One region of the Streptomyces sp. NPDC000134 genome, then DNA from elsewhere that is predicted to be linked to it. Evidence: riboswitches for the same ligand, from Rfam matches in the RefSeq annotation. Region 1 holds a riboswitch; each other region holds the start of a gene.
The links. A riboswitch is a leader RNA that binds a small molecule or an ion and turns the genes downstream of it on or off. The one in region 1 is predicted to bind cobalamin.
Positions count from the first base shown of each region.

Region 2: another riboswitch for cobalamin. It lies ahead of ACFY32_RS18745 (hypothetical protein); the one in region 1 lies ahead of ACFY32_RS23450 (energy-coupling factor ABC transporter permease).
Region 3: another riboswitch for cobalamin. It lies ahead of ACFY32_RS29525 (ABC transporter substrate-binding protein); the one in region 1 lies ahead of ACFY32_RS23450 (energy-coupling factor ABC transporter permease).

Region 1 covers NZ_JBIAZN010000016.1:14,210-16,460, forward strand. The annotation lists gene ACFY32_RS23445 (hypothetical protein) at 1-403, opposite strand, end outside; cobalamin riboswitch at 564-750, shown strand; gene ACFY32_RS23450 (energy-coupling factor ABC transporter permease) at 780-1,478, shown strand; gene ACFY32_RS23455 (energy-coupling factor ABC transporter substrate-binding protein) at 1,475-1,816, shown strand; gene cbiQ (cobalt ECF transporter T component CbiQ) at 1,817-2,251, shown strand, end outside.
Region 2 covers NZ_JBIAZN010000011.1:224,726-226,976, reverse strand. The annotation lists gene ACFY32_RS18750 (ferric reductase-like transmembrane domain-containing protein) at 1-633, opposite strand, end outside; cobalamin riboswitch at 906-1,056, shown strand; gene ACFY32_RS18745 (hypothetical protein) at 1,348-2,220, shown strand; gene ACFY32_RS18740 (cysteine synthase family protein) at 2,217-2,251, shown strand, end outside.
Region 3 covers NZ_JBIAZN010000024.1:118,305-120,555, forward strand. The annotation lists gene ACFY32_RS29520 (FecCD family ABC transporter permease) at 1-64, opposite strand, end outside; gene ACFY32_RS29525 (ABC transporter substrate-binding protein) at 61-1,104, opposite strand; cobalamin riboswitch at 1,158-1,370, opposite strand; gene ACFY32_RS29530 (ACP S-malonyltransferase) at 1,365-2,251, opposite strand, start outside.

The DNA of each region.
Region 1 (2,251 bases):
CGAACACGTCCAGCGCCATCATGACCACGGCCCAGACCGGCGCGTACGGCAGGAAGAGGAACTGCGCGACGAGGCTCAGCGAGGCCAGCAGGATGCCCGCGAAACGCGCCCAGGCCAGGTCCTTGAGCAGGCCGTACCCGATGACCAGGGCCAGGGCGCCGAGGACGATGTGGAGGACGCCCCAGCCGGTGAGGTTCATCTCGTAGACGTAGGAGCCGATCCGGGCGTACACGTCGTCCTCGGCCACGGCCGCGATGCCCTGGAGGACGGCGAGGGCGCCGTTGCACAGCAGCAGGACGCCCGCGAAGACGATGCCTCCGGTCACCCAGCTCCGGTGCCGGTCGGCGGCGCGCGGGGACCGGGGCGCCGGGGCGCCCGGGGCGGGAGCGGCGTGCTGAGTCATGGCTGACGTCCTTTCACACGGTTGCTCCGAGCGTGCGCGCGGACCGCGCCGGGCAGCCATGCGGGATGGGCCGAACGGGTGAACCGGCTGGGCGGCGCCGCCCCGGCCGCCGGGCGCTCGGGCGCCCCGGGGCCCGCTTGTCACCACCCCCGCGGGCGCACTACTGTCGCCACGCCTTGGTGAACGGGAAATCCGGTGCGGAACCGGTGCGGCCCTCGCCACTGTGATCGGGAAGTCCGGCTCCCGCCCCGCAAGGGGCAGCCACTGGGTCCTCGCGGCCCGGGAAGGCGGAGCACGGGCGGTGGTACCCGTCAGCCAGGAGACCGGCCAGGGCGCGTCGTCCATCCACGAGGTGCTGGAGAGGGTCTGTCCGGTCATGCACATAGCCGAGGGTTTTCTGCCCCCGGCGCACGCGATCGCCTGGGGCATCGCGTCCGCGCCGTTCGTCGTCCACGGAGCCCGGTCACTCAGCCGTGAGGTCAGGGAGCATCCCGAGAGCACCCTGCTGCTCGGCGCCTCCGGGGCCTTCACCTTCGTCCTGTCCGCCCTGAAGCTGCCCTCGGTGACCGGGAGCTGCTCCCACCCCACCGGCACCGGACTGGGCGCGATCCTGTTCCGGCCGCCGGTCATGGCGGTGCTCGGCACCATCACTCTGCTGTTCCAGGCGCTGCTGCTCGCGCACGGCGGGCTGACCACCCTCGGCGCCAACGTCTTCTCCATGGCGATCGCCGGGCCGTGGGCGGGCTACGCCGTCTACAAGCTGCTGCGCCGCTTCGAGGCGCCGCTGATGGTCACCGTGTTCTGCGCGGCGTTCGTCGCCGACCTGTCCACGTACTGCGTCACCAGCGCGCAGCTCGCGCTGGCCTTCCCCGACCCGCACAGCGGCTTCTGGGGGGCGCTCGGCAAGTTCGGCTCCATCTTCGCCGTCACGCAGATCCCGCTGGCCGTCAGCGAGGGCCTGCTGACGGTGCTGGTGATGCGGCTGCTGACGCAGTCCAGCGGCGGCGAGCTGACCCGGCTCGGCGTGCTGCCGGCGCGTCCGGCGAAGGCCGATCCGGAGGCGGTGGCCCGGTGAAGCGGAACACCAGGATCAACCTCCTGCTGCTGCTCGCGGTGGCCGCCCTCGCCGTGCTGCCGCTCGCGCTCGGTCTGGGCGATCACAAGAAGGAGCCGTTCGCCGGGGCCGACGCGGAGGCGGAGACGGCGGTCACCGAGATCGACCCGGACTACGAGCCGTGGTTCTCGCCGCTGTACGAACCGCCGTCCGGGGAGATCGAGTCGGCGCTGTTCGCCGCCCAGGCGGCGCTCGGCGCGGGCGTGCTGGCGTACTACTTCGGGCTGCGCCGGGGCCGCCGCCAGGGCGAGGAACGGGCCCTGGCCCGGCGGAGCGCGCCCGGGACCGAGGGCGACTGAGTGCTGCCCATCGACGCGGCGGCGCACGCCAGTCGCTGGCGCCACCGGCACCCCGTGGACAAGGCGGTCCTCGGACTGGGCCTGACGCTGCTCGCCATCTCGCTGCCCGCCTGGCCGGGCGCCGCACTGGTCCTGCTGGCCGCGCTGACCGTGCTGCTCGGCCCGGCGGGCGTGCCGGGGCGCAAGCTGTGGCGGGCCTACCGGGTGCCGCTGGGGTTCTGCGTGACCGGGGCGCTGCCGCTGCTGGTGCGGATCGGCGGGCCGGGCGGGTTCGCCGGGCTCGCCGACGGCGGGGCGGTGCGCGCCGGTGAGCTGCTGCTGCGCTCGTCGGCGGCGTCCCTGGGCGTGCTGCTGTTCGCGTTCACCACGCCCCTGTCCGACCTGCTGCCGCGCCTGCTGCGGGCCGGGGTGCCCGCGCCGGTGGTGGACGTCGCC
Region 2 (2,251 bases), on a different contig from region 1:
CAGCTTGCGCCAGGTGTTCGCGCCGATGCGGTGGCGGACGTAGAACAGCAGGCCGAGAGGGATCGCCAGGTAGAGGGCGCCCTGTCCGAGCGGGATGGCGATCCGGCCGGTGCCGGAGTCGTACCAGCCGGGCACGAAGGTGTCGGCGAAGCCCACCCACAGCCGCTCGGCCCAGTCCACCTTGGTCTCGTAGCGTACGAGTTCCGCGGCGAACATCAGCGCGTGCGCGAACATCAGCGCCATCGTCGTCAGGCTCGTGGTGCGGTGCCAGCGCTCCAGTACCTGCCGGGAGGCCGGCAGCCGGGCGGGGCGCGGCCCCGACAGCAGCAGGCCGAGCATGACCGTGCCCCACGCCCACAGCAGCCCCGACCAGCCGAAAGCCTGGCTGAGCAGATACATCCAGTAGGTGTGGGCATCGTCCATGAACGGCATGACCGCGACCGTGTCCGAAGCACCCGACTCCATGCGCGTCCACAGCAACGCGAACACCAGCGCCGTGACCACCACCGCCGCGGAGGCGTCGGGCAGGGCGGAGCGCAGATCGTCGCGCAGCGCGACGCGGTCACCGGGAGGCCGTCGCCGTCCGGGCGGGACCGCCGTCCCGTCCTCGTCCGGCCTGGTGTCTGACGGCATCGGTCGCCTCCCGGGCACGGGCCACCGCGGCAGGGGTGCGCGTGTGTCGTGGGGCGACAAGTCTGACTGATGCGGCGGCGGTCCCCAGAGGTGCTAACCGGCCAGACCCGCCCGTCACGGCAGTCGCGGGCGGGACACATCTGATTCCGCCTTCCCTCCACTTTCAGGACAACCGCCGAAGCCCCTCTGTCGCAGGAACCAGAGTGGCCTTACCCTGAGGCACGCAGTCGGTTCACGCCTCCCGTCCGCACGGACGGCCGACGGCGTGGCGCAAGAGGGAACCCGGTGCGAGTCCGGGACTGTCCCGCAGCGGTGAGTGGGAACGGAAGCCGTCGATGCCACCGGGCCCGCGTGCGGGCCGGGGAAGAGACGGCCGGTAGGTGTCCGCCCTCCCGGCGGACGTGCCCACGAGTCCGAAGACCCGCCACCGTCCCCGCGTCCCGCGTGGGCTGTGCACATGACCTCGTGGTCCGGGTCGGCGATGTGGGCGGTCGTACGTCGTGTGGGTGGCCGCGCCTCCCTCCCTGTCGGTGTTCAAGGCCCGGTACGGAGGAGGACGGTGTGCGGGACCCAGCCGCTTCGGGACGGCCCTTCAGACCCCGGGCCGGCGTGCCGTCCGACGGACCGGCGCGGACGGTCCCCGGGCCCGCCGCGGGCGTCGCATGGGCACGGTCCGTCCCCGGAGCCGCCGCGGGCGCCCCGCCGGAACACGACGTGTCCCGCGGCACCGTGTCCGGTGTCTGCCACGGCACCCTGGGCGAGCTGTACCAGGGCCCGCTGCGCGCGGGCCCCGACCCCGAGATCGCGGTGGTGTCCTTCCCCGTGGACCGTCACTCCTGGGTGTACTTCACTCCGGGCGCGGCGGCCGGTCCCGCACCGCCCGCGCCGCCGCTCGGGGAGAAGTCGGCGAAGGCGGCCCGGCTCTTCCTGGACCACTACGGCCTCGCCATGCCCCCGGGCGACTGGCACACCCACTCCGAACTGCCGGTGGGCGTGGGGATGGCCAGTTCGACGGCGGACATCGTGGCGACGCTGCGCTGCCTGTTCCGCGTCTTCCGCCTGCCGTACGACCGCCACGTGGTCCTCGGCATCCTGGCGGACATCGAGCGCGCCGACAGTGTCTTCCTCGACGAGTTCGCCCTGTACCTCAGCGGCCGGCACCGGGTGGTGCGGCGACTGGGCCCGGACATCGGATTCCACACCGCCTTCGTCACCGAACCCGGCACGGTGGACACCGCCGCCGTCACCCCCCTGCTGCTGGACCACTACCGGCGCCGCGGCGACGAGTACCAGCGGTGCCTGACCGACCTGGTGAAGGGCTTCGGGTCGGGTGACCCGGCCGCCGTCGCTCGCGCCTCGACGGTCAGCGCCGCACTGTCCCAGGAGGTGCTGCCCAAGGCGACCTTCGGCAGCCTGCGGGCCCACCGTGAACGGTTCGGCGCCGACGGTGTCTTCGTCGCCCACACCGGCTGCCTGGCCGGCTACCTCTTCGCCGCCCGCCCGCCCGCCCGCGTCAAGTCCGACCTCTCCGCGTTCTTCCACTCGCTCGGCCACCAGTGCACCTTCGCCCAAGGAGGTTACGGGTGATCCACCCCCACATCGCCGACGCCCTCAAAGC
Region 3 (2,251 bases), on a different contig from region 1:
CGACCGACACCGCCAGCACGGCGGTTCCGGCCGCGGTGAGCAACGGGGCGCGTGCGGCCGTCACTTGACGAGCCCGAGGTCCCGCAGACCGGCGGCGACCCGCTCGATGCCCTCGACCGTGCGGATCGTGGGGTTCATCGCCTGGCCGCTGAGCAGCACGTACCGCTTCTTCCGTACGGCGGTGAGGTTGCGGGTGGCCGGGTCGCTCTCCAGGAAGCGGATCTTCGCGCGGGCGGTCTCGGCCGTCTGCTCCTTGCGGGTCAGGTCGCCGAGGACGATGACGTCGGGGTCGCGGTCGGCGACGGTCTCCCAGTTGATCTGGGGCCACTCGTCGTGGGTGTCGGCGAAGACGTTGCGGGCGCCGATCGCGCGGGTGATGGCGCCGGGGGCGCCGCAGCAGCCGGCCAGGTAGGGCGAACGGGAGTCGGCGAACCAGTACATGAGGGAGACGTGCGAGGCGTCCACGCCGTCGGTGGCCTTGCGCACCCGTTCCCTCAGCCGGGCGACGAGCCGTTCGCCGCGCCGCTCGACGCCGAAGATCCGGGCGAGGTCGCGTATCTCGCCGTAGACGGTGTCGAGGGTGAGCGGTGTGCTGCGGGAGCCGTCGCCGCCGCTGCCGTTGTCCTTCCCGGCGCCGCAGTCGGACGGGGAGACGTAGGTGGGCACGCCCAGTTCCTCGAACCGCTCGCGGGTGGCGACGCCGCCGGTGCCGAGGGTGGCGACGAAGGAGGCGGTGACGAGGTCCGGCGCGGCGTCCAGGACCTTCTCGAAGGACGGGTTGTCGTCGGCCAGGCGCGGCACACCGGCGTTGGCCTTCTCCAGGCCCTTCATGACCGGGTCGGTCCAGGTGGCGGTGCCGGCCATGCGGTCGGCGAGGCCGAGGGCGAGCAGGATCTCGGTGCTGCCCTGGTTGAGGGAGACGGCCCTGCGGGGCGCCGGGGCGAGGGCGACGCGGTGGCCGCAGTTGTCGACGGCGCGCGGGTGACCGGCGTCGGCGGAGGCGCCCGCCGCGCGGGTGCCGCCGGGTGTGCCGCAGGCGGTGAGCGAGGCGGCGCAGGCGAGCAGCAGGGCGGCGGGGCGGAGAACGGGACGGAGCACGGGCATGCCTCGGGTGTCGGGGCTCGAACGCGGAGCCTGGCCTGGAGTCGACCCCCGCGCGGGGGCGCGGAGGTGCCAGCAGGTCTTCGGACTCGGGTTCGTCCGGCCGGGGCGCCTTCCCAGGACGGCTCCGTACCGGCGTCGCGCCGGCACGGTGGTGTCCCAGTGGCATCAGTGCCCCGCCCGTCCCCCTCACCGCTGCGCGTCAGCTCCGGATTCGCACCGGATTCCCTGACCACGGATGTGGCACGACTGGCTCCGGCAGCCTAGCAAGGGCCTTCCGCCGCGGAACCGGCGGGCGGGACGCGGGTGAGCCGGCGGTGTATCCGGTCGGCGTCGGCGGGGGTGCGCAGCGGCGCGACGGCCGCGCAGTGCGGCAGGGCGGTCTTGGCGAGCGCGGCCAGCAGGGCGCGGGGGCCGCTGTCGACGTAGGTGGTGAAGCCGGCCCGGCCCAGCGCCAGCAGCGCGGGGTGGAAGGGGAGGGGGTCGGTGAGGTGGGCGGCGGCCATGGCGCGCAGCCGGTCCGGGGTGTGGGCGCGCCGGCCGGCCGCGGTGGCGTGCACGGGCAGCCGGGGCGGGGCGACCGGCTGGGCCCGCAGCAGACTGCGGAAGGAGCGGCTGACCTCGTCGAGGAGGGGGTGGTGGTAGGCGGTACGGCTGACCAGCCGGGTCACCCGGTGGCCGCGGTCCAGGGCCCTGGCGCCCACCTCGCCGAGCTGGGCGTCGGGGCCGGCCAGGACCACCTGGGCGGGCGCGTTGTGCACCGCGATCCGTACCTGCGGGGTGTCGCAGGTACGGATCAGGTCGGCGGCCTGGGCGGGGGTCAGGTCGGTGGCCGCCATGCCGGCCGCGGGCAGGGCGGCGGTGGTCAGCAACCGGTCCCGGATGCGCAGCAGTTGGAGGCCCTGGCGCACGGTGAGGACACCCGCGACGGTGAGCGCCGCGAGGTCGCCGACGCTGTGCCCGAGGACCGCGTCGGCCGGGACCGGCAGATGGTCCAGGACGACGGCGGCGGTGGCGACCACGGCGGCGTACGTGGCCAGGTCGAAGGCGAGCGGGTCGGCGCGCACCAGGTCCTCGGGGGCGGGCCCGCCGGGGTCGGTCAGGACCCGGGCGGCCGACACGCCGCCGGCGCGGCCCGGCGCGTGGGTGT